Regions from separate parts of the Virgibacillus sp. CM-4 genome, predicted to be linked through region 4. Evidence: riboswitches for the same ligand, from Rfam matches in the RefSeq annotation. Region 4 holds a riboswitch; each other region holds the start of a gene.

Region 1 (5,162 bases), on a different contig from region 4:
AATGTGAAAATCCTTTCTCAAGTGCAATTTGTTTTAACTCGGCAAACTCATCTGGATGGTAATAACGCTCAACATTCAAATGTTTTTTTGTTGGTTGTAAATACTGACCAATTGTCATAATATCGACTTTATGCGCTAAAAGATCATCCATTGCTTGAATGATTTCCGCTTTCTCCTCACCCAAACCAACCATAATACTAGATTTGGTCGGTGTTTTAGGAGCGATTTCCTTCACGCGTTCCAATAATTGAAGAGACCGATCATACATCGCTCTAGCTCTTACACGTTTTGTTAGCCTGCGTACCGTTTCAATATTATGATTAAAAATATCTGGTGCACTATCCATCAATGTATATAGACTCTCGTAGTCCCCTTTCATATCTGATGGTAGAATTTCAATCGTACATCCTGGGTTTTTTCTTCGAATTGCTCGTACCGTCTCAGCAAATACAGCCGCTCCCCCATCATTTAAATCATCACGTGCCACTGCTGTAACTACAACATGCCGTAGCCCCATAACGGTAACCGAATTAGCCACCCTTTCTGGCTCTCCCCAATCTAATTCATTTGGTAATCCAGTTTTTACAGCACAAAAGCGGCATCCTCTTGTACATGTATCTCCTAAGATCATAAACGTCGCAGTTTTACGTTCACTCCAACACTCATGTATATTTGGGCAGCGTGCTTCTTCACACACTGTATTCAGGCGATTTTCGCGCATTAATTTCTTTAATCCTCTGTAGGATTTATTCGTGTTTATTTTTGTTTTTAACCACTCCGGCTTTCGTATATATGTTTGATCTTTAGGCATGGGATACAACTCCTTTGATTGTATTATCTGTATATTTTCGTTCTGCTAGATCGTATACTTCATTCCATTGGCTTTTTGTTAATGTAAAAGGTTCAAGTTCAATATTCAATCCCTCTCCGAATCCTTCTAAAAAAGCTGTTTTAACCGTTTCATAGGAATGTTTCCTTTGCGTTACCTGATTAATCGTCGTAGCTTTTTTCCAAAATGCCTGTTTTTTTCTCTCCTTGACACGTTCAGAAGGAAATAAAAAAAGATCGAATAACATATCTACATTCATCGATATCGGAATCGAACCATGTTGGAGCAATACTCCTTTTTTTCTTGTCTGTGCATTACCAGATATCTTTTTGCCATCTGCAACCATTTCATAGAATGCGGGTCTCTCAAAACAAATACTACTCCGTTCTTTTGAAAACGATTCGGCATAATCAACTGGAATGTTTAAATTTTGATAGCCTCGTAGTATGCCTTTTGACAAATCATAGTACGCTTGACGAATCGATGAAGCAATTGCCGGATGTTGTTCAGATATTACAATACTATACGTTAGTTCATCATCATGCAGAACTGCACTGCCCCCAGTCATTCTCCGCACAAATTGACATTGATGGTTTTGAATACCTTCTACATCGATTTTTCCGTCTACTTTTTGAAAATGACCAATTGAAAGCGTGGGGGCTATCCATTGATAAAAACGTAATGTAGGCGGTATTTTTCCTTCATGATGCCAATTAAGTAATGCCTCATCTAATGCCATGTTAATGGCAGCATCATGAGGTACATTTTCTAAAAATCCCCATTTTTCTTGCACGAAAATCGCCTCCCATAAGAAGAATCTTTTCAACAAAGGCCTAACCGGAGGTGCACATGTATGAAAGAAAACCATGATACTTCCTCATAAAAAAGACTGCATTCGTCGTGAATGCAGTCAATAAAGTATCCCTATTGACCACACTTTCCCACGCAGGCATTATCCTGTTCGGGTACGAAGGGTCAAAACGATTCCTACGCTCTTCTCAGCTACTTTACATAGCTCCCCTAGTGTTGAAAAGATTCCATTTAGTTTTAATTTACCAACAAAATCAGCTTAACAAGCTTGCCATAAATTGTAAAGGCGCAATTTTTTTCGTACAACTTCATTTCTATTATTCTTCTATTTCTTTAAAGCGATGGCTTGATCTAAAACCTTATCTCCTTGGATCATGCCATAAGCTATTTGATCAATTACATCAACAGCGATTCCTTTTGGTTCCAACTGCTCTCTAATCTTCTTTTCTAAATAACGGACTTGTGGACCAATTAATACAACATCAAGATCATCCAGCTCGTTCTTTAATTGTGATTCTGCTACCGCATTAATCTCGGCCATTATATTTCTATCGTCAGCTGATTGTTTCATTTTTTTTACAAGCATGGAAGTCGACATCCCCGCAGAACAAACTAAAATAATCTTCATTTGTTTCCCTCCTCTAGGATTTGCATCTTTTCATACATATCAATCATTTCACTAGCTAAATCTTTTACTGTCATGGCGGTCATTAGATGGTCCTGTGCATGTATTAGAATGACGGAAACCTCTGTTTGGTTCCCTTCTGCTTCTTCCTGTAAAAATTTCGTTTGAATATGATGAGCTTCTGTAAATTCTTCATCCGCCTCTGCTATTTTTTGTCGTGCTTCAGCAAATTGATAAGATTTTGCTAAAGAAATAGCTTCCATTGCAGATGACCTTGCATTTCCAGCATGAAGTATAATCGAAAAGGATAGCATCTGTACATCTTCTTTTGTAGTCATGGTTATTCCCCCTTATTTCTCTTTAAGGTTCTTGCACCTGCTAAAATGAATGGAATATACATGATAACAGCCAGCACTAAATTAAATACTTGAAGCCCAATTCCACGCCAGCTACCGCCTGTTACTAGATAACCACTTAAAATTGGCGGTGTTGTCCATGGAAGAATTGCCACTGTTCTTGGCACTATACCAGTAGCTAATGCAATATAGGATGTAATCGTCAATGTTACAGGAATCAATATAAATGGAATTAACATCACAGGGTTTAATACAATTGGTAGTCCAAAAATAACCGGTTCATTAATGTTAAATAGCCCTGCTGGCGCTGATAACTTTGCAACTTGTCGATATGGATGGTTTCTCTCTCTACGTATTACAATAAAGACTGCAATTAACAATGCAATGGTCGTTCCTGATCCACCCATAAAAACAAATGAATCTAAGAATGGTTTTGTTACAATATTAGGTACGTCAAATGCTGACATACCGCTCTTAAATAAATCGAGATTTTGTTCAATCAGTGGCAAGTAGACCGGTTCAATTACTGATCCAATAATATTCGTCCCATGTAAACCAAAGAACCATAATAAGTGATTAAGAAAGGATACAACCATTGCTGCGGGCAAAGTATTCCCCAAACCTTGTAACGGTTCTTGAATTGCATTAAAGATAACTTCAAAAATACTTTGCTCTGCGAACACATTCATTAATGCCTGGAAAAAACCTAGAATAATTAAAATGATCACCGCAGGTACTAATGCTTTGAAGGAGCGTGTAACCCCGTCTGGAACACCTTCTGGCATTTTAATAGTCAAATTCGAATTTATCAATATTCTGAAAAGTTCTGTGACAAGAAGCGCTATAATAATTCCAACAAATAGTCCTTGCGTACCTAACCATGCTGCGGTTAAACCAGCGCCATCCTCTGTCCAAGGGACTAGCATAATAAAACCGGCAGCTGATATGAGACCAGCAGATAGCCCATCTACGTCATAAGACTTAGCTAAATTATAAGCTATAGAAAAGGATACTAAAAGACCTAATATAGCAAAAGTACCGTTCCAAATACTCCCCCCGACTGTTTGCCAATTGCCATCACCAAAGATTCCATTCATCCATTCAACAAAATTAAAGTTGCCAAATGGCGGAAAATTATTAATTAAAATAGCAAGTGACCCAACGATAATTAATGGCATGATCGCAACGAACCCGTCTCGGACAGCTACTAGATGTCGCTGTGATCCAATACGTCCAGCAATTTCAATGAACTTTTGCATAAATTTACTGTTCATCTTAAATCCCCCTTGAATTAAATTGTGGCAAATATGCTTGATGTGCTTCCAATAACTCATCCAGCACATCCTTGCTTCTCTTTTCATCAGCAAGTAATGGATTCATCACCATTGCTGTGTATGCATCGTTGTAGTTCCCAGTGATACTTGCTTGAATAACTAGTTCCTCAAAGGCCTTCATTTGATAAATATGACCTTTAACCGAAAGTGGTAAATGCCCAACAGCAATTGGTTTTGGTCCATTTTTAGTAATAATGCAATTAACTTCAATAACAGCATCTTCTGGCAAATCGGGTATTGCTCCATGGTTCCATGTGTTTACCGTCTGAATATCCTGTTTATTATTATAAATGGAGTCCATTAAACTACATGCTACATCGCTATAAAAAGCTCCACCACGTTCTTCAAGTTCCTTTGGCTTCTCATATAACGACGGGTTTTTATAAATCTCAAAAAGAGATCCTTCCAAATCCTGAACTACCTCGGCTCGTGTGCCATTTTCTTTAAACGCTTTCAAGTCTTTTTTTAGAACATCCGCCGTTTGAAAATAATATTGATGATATGGATTCGGAAGTAGACCCGTAGCTTCTATAAACGTCTTGGTCCAGCCTAAATTAACAATATTTGCTGGTGAATAGTCAAGGTCGTGGGTCACTTTTTCTAATACTTCATTCGTTCGATCTTCTCCATTAACAAGGACCTTACTACCAAATACAAAATGATTCATGCCAATAAATTCAATACTCACTTCATCTGGCTTTACATTTAAAATTTCTGCAGTCGAATGTCGCATATTAAATGGGATATTGCATACACCGATAACCTTCTTATGCGGAGAGTGTTTTAATAAAGCTTCTGTAACAATTCCAGCAGGGTTTGTGAAATTAATTATCCATGCATTCGGACAAATGTCATGCACGTCTTTCGCTAATTCTAAAAGGACTGGGATAGTACGAAATGCTTTGAAGATACCTCCAGCTCCGTTTGTTTCTTGCCCAATAAACCCATGGCTTAATGGAATACGTTCGTCTTTTGATCTGGCTTCTAACCCACCCACTCGTATTTGAGTAGAAACAAAGTCCGCATTTTCAAGTGCTTGCCGGCGATTTAAGGTCCATGTTAGATGAATTGCTTTATTTGATTTCTCTATCATTCGTAATGCTAATCGTCCAATTATTTCTAGTTTCTCTTTCCCCGCTTCAACATCTACAAGTACAATGTCTGTAACGGGAAATGAGTCATAGCGCCGAATAATTCCTTCAATTATT
Region 2 (5,162 bases), on a different contig from region 4:
CAGCTATAATATTATACTGGCAGTTTGTTTAATGGTGGCCGTCCTTATCCTAGGACCAGCACTATTCATTTTTGATTCGTATGTGCAATCATTTGGATTATATGTTCAAGACTTTCTAACCTTGAATACGTTCCGTGGAGACGGAGCTTGGCTTGGCTTATGGACCGTCTTTTTCTTTGCCTGGTTCATCGGCTATGGTCCAATGATGGCCATGTTTGTTAGTCGTATTTCACGTGGACGTACAATTCGTGAGCTTGTGACTGCTGTTGCGGTAATTGCTCCTGTAGTAACAACATTCTGGTTTACTGTCGTTGGTGGAACAGGGATTTTTGCTGAAATGAATAACCCTGGTGCCGTTTCTGAAGCCTTAAATAGTGCTGGACCTCCAGCAGCAATGATTGCTATCGCCGAACAGTTACCGCTTGGTACAATTATCGGTTTCTTCTTTTTAGTGGCAACGATTGTATTTGTTCTAACAACTACCGATTCAATGTCATTAACTATTTCGATGGCGATCACAGGCAACGGAGATCCATCTAAATTCTTACGTGTATTTTGGGCGATTCTTATGGGACTTGTCGCAACTGTACTCATCACTATTGGTGAGGATAGTGTTGGATCGTTGCAATCCTTTATCGTCGTTACGGCTGTGCCAGTATCCTTACTCATGTTAACCACATTCTGGACAGCTCCGCGTGCAAGTCGTGAACTTGCGAAAGAACAAAAGATTGATGAGAAACAACGCTATACCAAATAGCACAGATTTGAAGGAGCTGGTTTTTAAGTCAGCTCCTTTTTTTATAAAAGAACAGAAAGAAGAATAGAAAATTGGTCGTTTTTGGTAGACGAATAGTCCAAAATCATGTATTTTATAGACAAATGTCTATTAAATAATTAAATTACGCTTCACTAGGGGTGCCTTTACGTAATGGCTGAGATACATGTGAGACATGGAGACCCTTTGAACCTGAACTGGGGTAAGAACCAGCGGAGGAAAGTGACATGACTAGTGTGTATCGACGATATTATTGAATATGCTGAACGATTCATGCCACTTTTCCTTTGCTGGAAAAGTGGCATTTTTTAATGAAAAGGAGAAGGGAGTTATGAAATTAATTGCGGTGACGAGTGGTTCACAGAAGGAAGCGCGTCTTTTCCAGGTAATAATGGGCATTAGTCCATATGTTGACGCTATCATGTTAAGAGAAAAACAGATGACCAAGAGTGGCTATTCTTTGTTCGTTCAACGACTACTTGCACAAGGTCTTCCAGCAGAAAAACTAATTATTCATGTCCACCAGATTCTACCTAAGGAGACAGCTGTACCAACGCTTCATCTTCCGGAAAATAGATTGCCAGAGGTAGACTGCCTCCAAAAAAAATACCCTTGTTTACAAATTGGTGTATCGACGCACTCCCTTGAAGTAGCCAAGAGGGCAGAGCAGGTAGGCGCTGCTTATGTTTTGTATGGGCATGTCTTTTCAACAGCGAGCAAAAAGGGAGTAAAGCCAAGGGGAGTAAAACAATTAGCGACAGTCGCGAAAGCATTGAATATTCCCGTATATGCAATTGGTGGAATTACAACCGGGAAGGTAAATGATATATATCAAGCAAAGGCAGGTGGGGTTGCTGTGATGTCAGGTATCTTCAGCCATACTGATCCATTAGAAGCAGTAAAGTCATTTCGAAAGGAGGTGAACGGATATGAAGGAACACGTTGATGTAGTGATTATAGGTGGAGGCGTTATTGGGCAATCCGTTGCTTACTATTTAAGTAGAAGTGGGGTTGCAACGACGGTAATTGAACAAAATAGAATTGGAAGAAAAACTACACAAGCTTCTGCGGGCATGCTTGGGGTGCATACAGAAAATGATCAGCAAGGTACGTATTATCAATTTTGCCAAGCAAGTAGAAATATGTATGCATCTCTAAGCGACGAACTATTTTCGTTATCAGGGATTGATATCCAGCTTTCCACCAACGGTATGCTCGAGATAGCTACGAATGAAGAACAGAAGCAAAGACTGCAAGCAAAACAAAAGGCATTTGAAGGCTTGGAATGGTTGGATGGGGGAGGGATTAGGCAACGAACATCAGCATTAACGCATGCTGTAGGAGGATTGTACATGCAGCAAGATGGGAATGTGGAACCTTTGGCTGTATGTGAAGCTTTTAAACAGGCGTCTTTAGGAATGGGCAGCCAAGTAATCGAGAATTGTCGCGTTGCGAATATAGATCGTGTCCGTGATGTTTTTCATATCCAATTCGAGAACGGTGGTATCTCAGCGGATCATGTGGTTGTTGCGGCTGGTGCGAATAGTGGGAAGTGGTTTGAAGCAACAGGTTTAAAGAATCCGATGATCCCGACAAAAGGAGAATGTTTTGCCATCAAGCCAAGCGATCCCTCTATTGAGCAGACATTATTTTTTCACAATTTGTATTTGGTGCCAAAACGAGATGGACGCTACATTATTGGAGCAACTAGTTATCACTACGATAGCAGTAGCTATACGTCAACAGGAGGCATTTTTGAGTTAATGAATCGCCTATTTAGGTTGTTCCCATCCCTTCAGCAGGAAGAATTGCATAGCTGTTGGACTGGCGTGCGTCCAGGTACCAAAGATGGCAGACCAATCATTGAGGAGCATCCCGATGTTTCTAATTTGTATTTTGCCACCGGTCATTACCGGAATGGTATTCTTCTTGCTCCAGCTACAGGGAAACTTGTCAGTGATATGGTCTTAAACCGTTATGTGCCAGCTTCGATCGAACGTCTTTTCACACCAGCACGTTTTAGGAAAGGGAGGGTAAGATATGCAAATACACGTGAACGGACGGCAAATGGAGGTAGTTAAGGATTCAACGATCGGTGATCTATTAAATCGTTTTAACATTCAAGAGAAGCTTGTGGTAGTTGAACAGAATCAACAAATTATCAATAAAGTCGTATATAACCAAACAACATTAACCGATGGCGATGTTATAGAAATCGTTCATTTTGTAGGAGGGGGATAAGTCATGTTAATGATTGGAGAAAAATCATTCCATTCTCGACTGATGCTAGGTACTGGAAAGTATCCGACATTTCAAAGCCAAAAAAAGGCGGTGCAAGTATCCGAAACAGAAATTCTAACCTTTGCAGTCAGAAGAATGAACATTTTTGATGAAAACGAGCCGAATTTATTGGAAGAATTAGATTTACAGCAGTATGATTTACTACCAAATACTGCTGGAGCTAAAACAGCCGATGAGGCAGTAAGGATTGCCCGCTTAGCCCGGGCTTCTGGTTTATGTGACATGATTAAAGTAGAAGTTATCGGCTGTGAGAAAACGTTGCTGCCTGACCCTTTTGAAACGATGAGAGCTTCGGTACAACTGTTAGAGGAAGGGTTCACTGTATTAACCTACACCTCTGATGATGTTGTATTAGCAAAACGATTGGAAGAAGCAGGTGTACATGCGATTATGCCAGGAGCCTCACCAATTGGATCGGGGCAGGGCATTATCAATACAATGAATCTACAATTTATTATCGAACAATCTGATATCCCAGTAATTGTTGATGCAGGGATTGGCTCTCCAAGTGATGCTGCTTATGCCATGGAGCTTGGAGCAGATGGGGTTTTATTAAATACAGCTGTATCTGGCGCAAAAGATCCAATTCGAATGGCAGAAGCAATGAAGTTGGCCGTACAATCTGGCCGATTAGGTTATGAAGCCGGGCGTATCCCTAAACGAATGGATGGAATGAAGAGCAGTCCAGATACGGCGATGATCGAATGATAGCAGGACGTTATGCTCGTCAAGAACGATTTGCCCCGATAGGGAAGACAGGTCAATGTCGATTAGCTGCCAAACATGTGGTCATCGTTGGTGCGGGAGCATTAGGCAGTGCAAATGCGGAAATGCTTGTACGAGCAGGAATAGGTAAGTTAACTTTGATTGATCGTGATTATATTGAACTAAGTAATCTTCAGCGCCAACAGCTTTATACAGAAGCAGACGCGAAACAGAATCGAACGAAAGCAAGGACTGCCGAGCAACGATTACAAGCAATTAATCCGGAAGTAGAGATTAAGGGAATTGTTGATGAGCTCGATGAGGAAAACGGAGAAAAGATGCTACATGATGCTGATTTTGTTATCGATGGAACAGATAATTTTCAAACACGTTTTGTGATTAATGATGTGTTAGCAAAACATCGTAAACCTTGGGTATATGGTGGCTGCTTACAGAGTACTGCCATTGCATTTTCCATTATTCCTGGAGAAACCCCTTGCTTACAATGTTTAATTGATCATCTCCCTCAGGAAGGGAAAACCTGTGATACGGTTGGTATTATTTCTCCTGCGGTACAGATGACCGCTGCCTATCAGACATCGGAGTGTTTAAAGTACTTGACTGGTAATGGTTTATCTCAGGAGTTAGTACAAGTTGATATATGGGGAAGGACCTATAGTGCAATTAACGTAAAAAAGTTATTGAATCCCACTTGTTCATCTTGTTCACAATCAGCAACCTATCCTTATTTAACCAAGGAAAAAGGGATGAAGACAGTTTTACTTTGTGGAAGAGATACGGTACAAGTAAGACCAGGAGAAAAAGGCAGCTTATCACTTTCTGCTTTAGCGAAAGCTGTCAAGACATTTACGGATAAAATTAACGATAATGGAGAAGTACTTATTTTTGAAGTTGAAGCCGTTCGTTTTGTCGTTTTTCAAGATGGCAGAACCTTATTACATGGCGTTACAAATATAAATGTCGCAAAACAATTGTATCAACGTTATATTGGCGCATAGTTCAAAATATCAAAGTGGGGAGAAAGATACTCCCCACTTTTGCTTTGTGAGATAGATTGCTTGTCTGTAACATTCCGGTTTAACTTATTTGGGAGGTGAACACAGAACCTTTTTTCATGCTTATTAATAGGGGGCTTGATTTTTTGCTTTTCGAAGCTAATCGATTATCGACACACCCCCAAATATTACTCTTGTTCTAATTTATACCTTAAGTAATTATAATTAGAGGTAGGTTCCCTTTTGATTATATTTCCTTCTTTGTCAGTATAGATTTCGTATTCCCGGTATGTTTCAATACGGTACCCATTTTCAACTTCCGTTTCTTCTTTCATATATTCCAACGTACTATCAGTTTCTACTTC
Region 3 (5,162 bases), on a different contig from region 4:
GAAAAAGCAGATATTTCCGGATGTGAAAAAGGACATGTATTTTCATTTACCAATACAAATGGTCTCACAGTCAGAATGGGGATAAAAAAACGCGGTATCAGAAATTTTCTTTTTGCCACATATGTCATAAAAACAGAGAAGGAGACCTACCTTTTTAAAGATAAACCAGGTAATAGCCTCCTTTATTTTTGTGTCAAGGGCGATATCAACGGTCAAGATATACAAATTGAAGAAAATTGGAGCAAAGAGATTGAAGTGAAACTAGACAAAATACATATCGCTACCCTAAAAACAAGCGACCTCACATTTAGAACAACCATACTCTTTGAAGATAATATTCTTGAATCAACTATCCACTTTGCTGTAACAGTATTGATGTACTTTATGTACAAGATTTATAAAAATGAATCTGAATTTATTGAAAGCATCTTATTTGATTAAAATTGAAACGAGTATAACTCAGTCTTGAAATCGAGACTTCTGAAGCGTTCGTATTAAGCGAGTAGTGAGTCCTTCTAATTAGGTCCAGATTTTTGAAAATCAAGGTATATACTATAACAATAGTAATGTATTTGCCACTCTTATGAAGTTGAAAGTTGAAATTAAAAAATAAAACTCGAACAGTTATTACATTTGTATATAGTTTGCTTATTTTTGCTATTGGTATCTTTCGAATTCTTACTGTATCACTATCTTCAACACCTTTGTTTGTAGCGTATATTTTCGTAATTGTAGGTTTTATCGTATTTATTGTAAACGAGATAATACTAAGAAAGTTGCTATCTAGCCAAAGCATTGGGATACTTAAAGAGTACAGACGAGAACTCAACAGAAGTGAAAAAGTTAATGCTAAGACAAAGAGGAACAGGACGCCAGTTAAAAGGCGTTCTTTTTTAATCGCAATTAGTTTTTGAGCGAGAATATGTTTCACAATATGAAATTATTTCCATACAAATTAATTTACTATTCTCTTAATAGGATTATACTACTAACTTGATTATTTTACTAGATAAAAAGGCACCTGTTTTTACCAACAAATGCCTTTTTGTAACAAAAACTAGATCAATTCGTATGAACAGGCTTATTGCCATGAGGACATTGATACGACTATGAAAGTTTATACGTATCTTACCGATAAAATGAAAAAGGATGCTTCCGAAAAAATATCAGAATCTTTACGGAAATCCTCGAAAAAAATATTATTGTGACATCTTACCTCTTCAACTAGTACAGTCATTTTATAATAATTTATTATGTTAATCCTAAATGTTCACGGAAGGTGTGACCTTCATATTTCCTTCTAAAAATACCCCTTCTTTGCATTTCAGGAACAATTAGTTCAACAAAATCTTCTAAACTACCGGGTAATGTAGGAGGCATAAGATTAAATCCGTCAGCCACACCAGCTTCAAACCAGACTTCCATCTGATCCACAATTTCGTCGGGTGTGCCTATCAGCGTGTAATGTCCACCGCCTGCATTAAGATATCCTAATAATTCTCTTACTGTAGGTTGTGTATCATTAATAATTTCTAGTATTGTTTCATAACGTCCAACTGGACCAGTGAATTCTTCTACTGGGGGTAATTGAGGTACTTCTTTATCAATCTCCCAATTCATGCAGTCTTGCTGAATAAAGAAACTCAACCGCTTTAGGGCTGTTTCAAGAGGTAATTGCTCATCTAATGCTGCTTTTTTGGCTAAAGCTTCTTCATGAGTATGACCTACATAGGTTACTAAGCCAGGAAATATTTTAATATGTCTATTACTGTCTTGGCTTTGTTTAACTTGTTCGACTAATTTGTCGCGAAATTTTTCTGCTTGCTTTAAGTTCCACGACACTGAATAGACTGCATCGGCATATTTTGCGGCTAATGCAATGCCTTGTTTAGATGCCCCAGCTTGCATTGATACTGGTTTGCCTTGCGGACTTTTTGGCGTAGTGGATGGACCATACACTTTAAAATAGGTACCATCGTGTTTAAAAGGCTGAATATTTGAAGGATTTATCAATTTTCTTTTTTCTCGATGATGAAGAAACTCACCGCTGTCCCATGAAAGAAATAACTTATTCATTAAAGCAGCAAATTCATCTGCCTTTTCATAGCGTTTGTCATGGGAAGGTAGTTCTTCCATACTGTGATTTAACGCCTCTAAATCAGTCATGGACGTAACGAGATTCCAACCAACACGTCCTTTTGTAATATGATCTAAACTTAATAATTGTCGTGAAGCTGTGAAAGGATTAGAAAAAGTACTTGAAATTGTTGAAACTAATCCCACATGATTTGTCACTTGAGAAATAGCGGTTAAATTGACTACTGGATCAAACCAAAATGCTGGCATATCACTAGAATCTTTACCTTGAAATGATTGATTATCAGCAAAGAATACTGCATCAAAATAACCTTTTTCCGCTAACTGTGCTAATGTTTGATAATAAGAAATGTCTCCAATACGTTCAACGCTTGAGTCAGGCATTAACCAAGCAGCTTGATGGTGTCCACAACCATACAGCAAAACACCTAAGTGTAGTTGTTTTTCTTTCGTTTCTGTCATTTTTTACACCTCAAGATAATTATTAATTGTCTTGTATACTTCTTTTTTTGAAAGATTATCTATGGTAATTTAAGCTATTAGTTCATTGTCAAACCGCCATCTACTGTGAAATTTTGACCTGTAATACCGTTCGCTTTTTCCGATGATAAATAAGCGACCATATCGGCTACATCTTGAGGTGTGGTCACCTTCTTCAATGGCGTTGTTTGAGCAATTAAATCGAATACTTCTGGTGTTGTAACACCACTGGCGTTAGTCGTTTTTAATAATCCACCTGAAACTACATTCGCTTTTATACCATATAATCCTAATTCAGAAGCGATATTACGTGTGAAACCTATTAATCCAGCTTTAGCTGTTGTATATTCATGGTAGGGTACAACAGGATTTTGATATAAATTAGTACCTATACCTATAATACTTCCATTTTGTCGTTCAATAAATTGAGGTATGACACTTTGAACTACATTAAATGCTGCTTTTAAAGTACCATCTAGTTGTTTTTGATAATCATCCCAAGTGAGTTCTGTGAAGGGTTTCTGTTTGTTTGGATCAAATTTAAAGTCTACTAATGCATTGTTGACTACAACATCGATTTGACCAAAATATTCCGTTGCTTTTTTTATCAATTTATCTACTTCTTCACGATTTGTTACATCAGCCCGAATTGCAATAGCATTCTCCTTTCCAATCTTAGAAACGAGCTTCTCAGCAGCATCTTTGCTTTGATAGTAATTGATAACCACTTGAAATCCCTGTTGTGCTAATGTCTTTGCAATAGTTGCCCCTAAACCTCTACTACTACCTGTTACTAACACTGTTCTAGTCATCATAACAACCCCTATATTTTTAATTTTGATGAAATTTATAATAAATTATAATAGAACAAAAAATACGCACCCTTCCATCAGGAAAGTTGCGTAAAACAATTAACTACATATTAAAATAAGGCACAATTCGCTCTTTAAGTATGTATTAGAGTTTACACTTTCCTACGCTAGTTTCAGCTAGTTCAGGTTCAAAGGGTTTGAGGTAATACTCATCTCAGTTAAATAACACCCCTAGTGCATATAATTAATTTATATTAAATGTTATAGTTTTAAAAAATTTATGTCAAGGATATATGGTTAGTTAAAGTATTTCTATAACTTTGTTATTCTAAAATGGTGAATCTGTACATATAACATAAATTTCTCCTCCAAACCCCCCTCCTCCAACGGAGAGGACTTTTTATTATAATATAGTATATAATTGCCTTACAAAAGTGAAAGCGAAATATAAAAAATTCCAATTTATTACATTATAGAATACATATATACTTTTCTTCAGTTAAGATAAGGAGGAAAAGTATTTGAGTATAAGTGAAATGAATATTGACTTGTTTAGAATGGTGAATAATCTAGGTAAGGATCTCACGTATCTTAATCCTACTATAGTGTTCGTTGCTGAATATATGGTATTTTTATTAGCCCTAGGTCATAGCTTTTTGGTTTACAAGAAGCAAAAATAATCGAATGATGATTATTTGCGGTTACTTATTAGCCGAAATAATCGGAAAAATTTCCGGAATAATATATTCAAATGATCCACCTTTTGAGGAATTATCTCATGTGAATCATCTAATAGATCACGAAATAGATAATTCTTTTCCAAGTGACCACACTATATTATTCTTTTCATTTTGTATAACTTTCTTCTTAAAAAGAGATCGAGAATATTTTGGATTATAATAGCGATATTCGTAGGACTTTCACGTATTTGGGCTGGTGTTCATTATCCAGCTGATGTCATTGTTGGAGCAGCTATAAGTATTTTAGTCGCAGTCTTTGTTTACAAAGTGGTACCTAAGTTAAATGTTGTGCGTAAGCTAATAGCTATTTATGAAAAAGGTGAACAAACAGTCCTGAATAAAAGTAGATCAAAAGAAAATTGATTTTGATATTGAAACTACAAAACAAATTCATACTACAGTTGCAGTTCGAAAAAAGATTCAGTAATGTTTGGAAACCTTATGAAAAATGCCCTCAAAATAAGGTCAAAAAGGGTCATGAGACAAACTCATGACCTATAAACCCTTATTTTTTAAGGAGTCCTGGGTGATTATGGCATCATGCCACCCATCTTTGAGGGGGTATTTTATCAAATATATGATAGCAAAAATGGCATTTATTAATATAAAGAATGTTTTCTTACCGAAATTAAATTTTTTATTAGCCTTTATTTCAATTCCGTATACTATGTTTCTCAAGGTGCTTTCTAGCGCCCGTTGATTGAATAGTCTTCTTCTTCTATTAGCTAGTATTGTTTATGTAAACATACATCATTTAGAAGTAATTCTTAAAAAGTACCCATCTGGATCAGTAATCTTAAACCCTCTCATATCCCAGAGGTATTTTTCCACATCAACTTCAATTGGGTAGTTACTATCAAGACATCGCTGATACACTTTTTCCAATTCATCTACAACAATAATTAATTCAAAACCATTTCCTTTAACGTCACTTTTAGCTTTACTGTTAAAAAAATGAACATCCTCTAGGATTGATTCGGAAGCAATTAACAATGAAAAGCAATCGTAGTTGAAACGACCTGAACGTTCATTT
Region 4 (5,162 bases):
ATTTCATTCATGTTTATACATTAATTTTTTCTAAGGTGATTTCTCCCTACAATGAAGCCAAACAATCGCTTATTGAGCGGCCAAATGCAGAAGAATTTAAAACGAATATCCTTTTCTCCCCTAGAACTGTCCCTTGTACCAACTGAAATATCCTAACTTCATGGAAAAGAGTACGGTAATTAGAAATACGATTAGCATCATGCCTAAAAAACCCCAATCCTTCCATTTCAATGTAAATTGACGATAAAACGTACGATCTCGATCCCCGTTAAATCCTTTTGACTCCATCGCTATTGCGGTACGTTCCGCTTTTCGTATAGCCCCGGCCAGCAAGGGGATAGCAAATCGTTTATATTGTTGAATGGAACCTTTGATGCCATTAGCACGATGGATTCCTCTAATACGATGCGCTGATCGGATTTGAATTAATTCTTCTTTTATTAATGGTAGAAAACGGTACCCTGCTAATACGCCATAAGCAAGTTTAGGTGGAAGCTTGAACTGCTGCATGACACTCAAAATAAAATCAACCATGTTTGTTGTAAAAATAAACATAAATGATAAAGAAGCAAAGGCGAGCATTCGTAATGTTAATGCGGCTGCTACTGTTACATCTTCTTTTGGTAAATCCCAAAATAGAATGTGCATCGTGACACCCGGATTCGTTGGTTGATCTGCAAACGCAATGGTTGTCCAAAGCATGCCAAAGGATAATAAAAAAATAACCGAGAAATAAAGCGTGTACCATTTCCATGCTACTTTTCCACATATAATGGTAACCATTACGGTGAACATGCAGTAAATTAATGGTGTAAAAGGGTCGAATACAAACGTCAGTAAACAAACTAAGAGAACAACTGTAATTGCTTTCAAACTGGGGTTAAGTTGATTTAGAAACGAACACATGGCGATCCTCCTCCATTTGTTGTTTCAATTGAATTCGATTGGGATAATCTAAATGCCATCGTTTAATTACTGACTTTTCTTGTTTCCATAATTGATCAGGCGATTGATCAGCTACAATTTCCCCTTTTTCTAAAACAAGCACACGATCAGCGTACTTATCAACCAGATCCATATCATGTGTAACCATGATAATCGTAGTGCCTTGTCTATGTCTTTGCTCCAACAGATCCATTATTTTCGCAGTGGAGGCAGCATCTTGTCCAAATGTCGGTTCATCTAAGAAAAGGACCTGTTGATCATCCACAATCATTGTTGCTACACTCAGTCTTCGTTTTTGTCCTTGACTTAATGAATAGGGATGCAGATGCCCCGAACCCTGTAATTCACAATGTGATAGCGTGTTCTGAACTTGTTCCTGAATCACGCTTTCTCGATGCTCACCGCCTAGTCGTAAACTAAAGGCAATCTCGTTATAAACCGTATCTGTGATAAATTGATGTTCAGGATTTTGAAAAACGTATCCAATTTGTTTTCGTACATCTTTCTCCTGCCATTCATTAAGGGGACGTTGATATAAGCGAATATCACCATTGGAAGGTTGGTCTATTCCACTTAATAAACGCGTCATGCTTGTTTTTCCGCTTCCATTCGGTCCGACGATTGCTACAAAGGATTGATCGTATAGACGGACAGTTAATTGGTTTAGAATTCGCTGCTGGTTTTTATAAAGATTCACATCCGATGCAGAGAGAATAACGTTCTTTTTCTGTGGCTTTGCTATCTCTACACGGTTTCTTTCTAAGAAGCTGGCATCCATAGTGACCGATGATAACACATCCTCGTTTGACAATGGTATCTTCTTATAACTTGCCTTGTTTTGTCTGGTAGCTGTAAGTACAAGATCAGTTATTTTAGGTAGCCTAATCCCTTGCTGCTGAAGCATTTCTCTATTTGTTTCAATAAGTTTAACGAGAGGACCATCATAGATACCTTTGCCTGTTTTGGACAAGATAAATGCACGGTTGATAAAAGTAATCCAGCCTTCCAGTTGATGTTCAATAACGATAAGCCCGATCTGCTGTTCTTTGCATACATGTCTTATTGTTTGAATAAATTCCTTTGTTGATTTTGGATCTAAATTAGCAGTTGGTTCATCGAGAACAAGATAATTTGGTTGTAGTGCAAGTACGCAAGCGAGTGCTAACTTTTGCTTTTGTCCACCAGAAAGTGTATTTATTGAAGCATGCTTATACGAGCTTAATTGAACCAATTCTAATGCCTCATCGATCTTTGCTTCTATTTCGTTGGAAGGTGTGCGAATATTTTCTAGTCCAAAAGCAATCTCATCTTCCACCGTTAACATACAGAACTGCGTTTCGGGGTCCTGAAATACGACTCCTACTTGTTTACTTATTGTACCAGGATGAGCCTCTCGAATGGAGTGATCGTATATATGGATATCGCCTTTGAGCATACCTTCCAATTCTCGAGGGTATATCCCATTTAAACAACGTGTCAGTGTACTCTTGCCACTTCCACTTGGGCCTAGTAATAGCATTGCTTCCCCTTTATTTAATTGGAAACTTAGCGTTTGGATAATTGCTTTTTCATCATTTCCATCAAACCAAAGAGAAAGTTCGGAAACATTAATCATGATACGGAACGTTCCTTTCTTATTTGTTTTCCTAAAGCAAAACTGGAAAGTACGCCCGTTTTGGCAAGGGAATCGCTGATGGTTTTCCCAATTAAGCCAGCAATAATGGCACCACTAATCATTCTGATGACCAGCATACTTACAATATAAGGGGTGGAAAGAGCGGTAAAACCGGATCTAAAGTAACCCCATACAAAACTAAAGATAGCGGCGCCAATACCAGCCAGCATAAGGACCCATAAGGAATAACGCTTGTATCGAGTGGCAGCAAAGGCAGCCTCTGCTCCTAACCCTTGAATCATTCCTGTAATAATAATAATCGGGCCCATCGCGTTTCCTAGCAACATTTCGACGGTAGCAGCAATCGTCTCTGATAAAAACGCTGCTCCTGGTTTGCGAATGATATAGGCAGCAATGATAGATACGATAAACCAGATTCCAAATATAAAATCGTAACCAATTGGTCCTAGCAAGGATACGAGGAGTTTTCCAACTGGTAAAAATGCTAAATAAACAATTCCGAACACGACGGCAAGTACGGACATCACAATGATTTCTTTCAACTTCCAGTTATTCATTTATTTTCTCCTTCTTTGAAGGGCTGTTGGCAGAAATCGTGGTTGTCATAACAGTATGTGAAGATTTTAAATTTTCCATGTTGGTAAATACGCGTTCAAGGCCATCAAAAACCTTTTCACCATCGCCATCTAGTCGTGTTGCATAGTGAATAGAAGAAACATCAATACCATGTAATTTCATTTCTTCGATTTGGTTATAAATCATATTCATATAATTTCCGCCTCCTAGCGGATACAATGAAAACTTTCCAGCTACTTCCTGGCTCATTCGTTTTAGTAATTTGGTATTTAACCGCTCATCATCCTCTGATAAATAAACATCTCCATCAGAATCTCCAGGACAGCCGATGGAATAGGTGCCACTGAAAACTACATGACGACCAGTGTTTGCCGCATGTAGAAAGAGCGCCTTCGTTACATCAAAAACATGAGATATTCTCCCTCGGACACAGGTTTCTACATCTGTCGTTTTCATCCAAACCTTCGATGTATCAACTTCCTTTAATGAAGCTGTAATAACATCTACGAATTGATCCGTCATTGGATAAATAGCAAATGTACAGCCTGCAATCCTACTTGTGCTACATGTGATCGGTTGGTTGTTCAACGTAATCTCCTCCTTATCGATACATACACAAAAAAACTGCATTCTTGGGAATGCAGTCTTCATAAATAATATGATAAGGCAATGCCTTTTCCATTTTATTGAACGACTGCACTTCCCCACGCTAGTATTATCTAGATCGGGTTCTAAGGGTCAGATCATTTTCCTCTCAGCCATCTTAAAATAGCTCCCCTAGTGCAATAAAAATAGATATGCAGTTTTTATATGTCCATCTATTAGAATAGTTGAATTCGAATCATTTGTAAATATGTTAGATTTTATCTTGTCTTTTAACTAATTAAAAAAATCCAGGAAAATTTTTCAGGTCATGTTGAATCATGGTAATCAGGTATTAGGCTTAGGAATAGGTTTAAGCTGTGTTATAATTAAGAAAGATTTAAGCAAGAAAAGGAGGTGAGTATAAATGACGATTGAGTTGTTAAATGAACTTTTTAATGATGTATCTCCGCTATCACTGTATTTAAGTCTATTATTGACGATTGTCACGACATATCAATTTCTAGCTATCGATGCTAGAAGTATAATGGAAAATAACAATGTATTAACGAGGGAATATCATAATCAGCGGGTAAGATTATTGCCAATGCAGGAACTGCTAGGAGAATGTGCAGAAATCTTGCAATGGTTAGTTAAAAAGACGAAGCGTATCGCTTCACCAGACGATGATACAGACCAGCAGTCCTTCTCGTTTTTTAAAGATTTATTACAACGAGGAGGAAAACAATGCAAGGTCAATTTATACTCACTTTTCTTAAAAAATATGCCATTGTCGGTATCATTCTAATCTTTTTTTTAACGGGGTGCCAAGCAGATAGTGGATTATTTCATTTTGACAATCCATTCTCCGGGCTCATGAAATATGTAGCTGTGTTATTTGGAGGGGATTATGGTCTATCCATTATTTTAATAACGGTGCTTATTCGTTTGCTCTTAATGCCTTTATCATTAAAACAAACAAAAAGCGGCGCTAAGATGAAAGAGAAAATGAATGAAATGAAGCCTGATATGGACGCTATTACAGAAAAATATAAAGGGAAAACAGATCAAGAGTCCAAAACCAATATGCAACAAGAAATGATGCAGCTTTATCAAGAGCATCAATTCAACCCGTTAACCTCTATGGGATGTTTGCCAATGCTTATTCAATTTCCGGTGATTATCGCTTTTTATTATGCAATTAGAAACTCACCGGAAATCGCGACCCACTCATTCTTATGGTTTAATCTAGGCGAAGTTGATCTCATTTTGCCATTTATTGCAGCTGCGATATATTTTATTCAGTCACGTGTTTCAATGATTGGTATGGATGAAAAACAAAAGAAACAAATGGCCATTATGGGACTTCTTTCACCTGTGATGATTGGGTTCATTTCATTTAATACCCCAGCAGCTTTGCCGT

Evidence for each region. A riboswitch is a leader RNA that binds a small molecule or an ion and turns the genes downstream of it on or off. The one in region 4 is predicted to bind thiamine pyrophosphate.
Region 1: another riboswitch for thiamine pyrophosphate. It lies ahead of M948_RS28230 (lipoate--protein ligase family protein); the one in region 4 lies ahead of M948_RS31680 (YkoF family thiamine/hydroxymethylpyrimidine-binding protein).
Region 2: another riboswitch for thiamine pyrophosphate. It lies ahead of M948_RS26785 (thiamine phosphate synthase); the one in region 4 lies ahead of M948_RS31680 (YkoF family thiamine/hydroxymethylpyrimidine-binding protein).
Region 3: another riboswitch for thiamine pyrophosphate. It lies ahead of M948_RS41285 (3-oxoacyl-ACP reductase); the one in region 4 lies ahead of M948_RS31680 (YkoF family thiamine/hydroxymethylpyrimidine-binding protein).

The regions. Positions count from the first base shown of each region.
Region 1 covers NZ_AUQA01000002.1:1,007,677-1,012,838, forward strand. Annotated here, with positions in the region: gene lipA (lipoyl synthase) at 1-811, opposite strand, end outside; gene M948_RS28230 (lipoate--protein ligase family protein) at 804-1,622, opposite strand; TPP riboswitch at 1,751-1,861, opposite strand; gene M948_RS28235 (PTS sugar transporter subunit IIB) at 1,965-2,267, opposite strand; gene M948_RS28240 (PTS lactose/cellobiose transporter subunit IIA) at 2,264-2,602, opposite strand; gene M948_RS28245 (PTS sugar transporter subunit IIC) at 2,605-3,894, opposite strand; gene M948_RS28250 (6-phospho-beta-glucosidase) at 3,896-5,162, opposite strand, start outside.
Region 2 covers NZ_AUQA01000002.1:642,989-648,150, reverse strand. Annotated here, with positions in the region: gene M948_RS26790 (BCCT family transporter) at 1-757, shown strand, start outside; TPP riboswitch at 902-1,013, shown strand; gene M948_RS26785 (thiamine phosphate synthase) at 1,107-1,721, shown strand; gene thiO (glycine oxidase ThiO) at 1,705-2,856, shown strand; gene thiS (sulfur carrier protein ThiS) at 2,816-3,016, shown strand; gene M948_RS26770 (thiazole synthase) at 3,020-3,784, shown strand; gene M948_RS26765 (ThiF family adenylyltransferase) at 3,781-4,800, shown strand; gene M948_RS26760 (hypothetical protein) at 4,986-5,162, opposite strand, start outside.
Region 3 covers NZ_AUQA01000008.1:72,101-77,262, forward strand. Annotated here, with positions in the region: gene M948_RS41275 (hypothetical protein) at 1-441, shown strand, start outside; gene M948_RS41280 (LLM class flavin-dependent oxidoreductase) at 1,252-2,559, opposite strand; gene M948_RS41285 (3-oxoacyl-ACP reductase) at 2,637-3,389, opposite strand; TPP riboswitch at 3,532-3,632, opposite strand; gene M948_RS44075 (hypothetical protein) at 3,911-4,069, shown strand; gene M948_RS44080 (phosphatase PAP2 family protein) at 4,241-4,492, shown strand; gene M948_RS41295 (VOC family protein) at 4,880-5,162, opposite strand, start outside.
Region 4 covers NZ_AUQA01000003.1:96,908-102,069, forward strand. Annotated here, with positions in the region: gene M948_RS31665 (energy-coupling factor transporter transmembrane component T family protein) at 121-906, opposite strand; gene M948_RS31670 (ABC transporter ATP-binding protein) at 881-2,560, opposite strand; gene M948_RS31675 (ECF transporter S component) at 2,557-3,138, opposite strand; gene M948_RS31680 (YkoF family thiamine/hydroxymethylpyrimidine-binding protein) at 3,131-3,745, opposite strand; TPP riboswitch at 3,842-3,946, opposite strand; gene M948_RS43190 (hypothetical protein) at 4,167-4,547, shown strand; gene yidC (membrane protein insertase YidC) at 4,487-5,162, shown strand, end outside.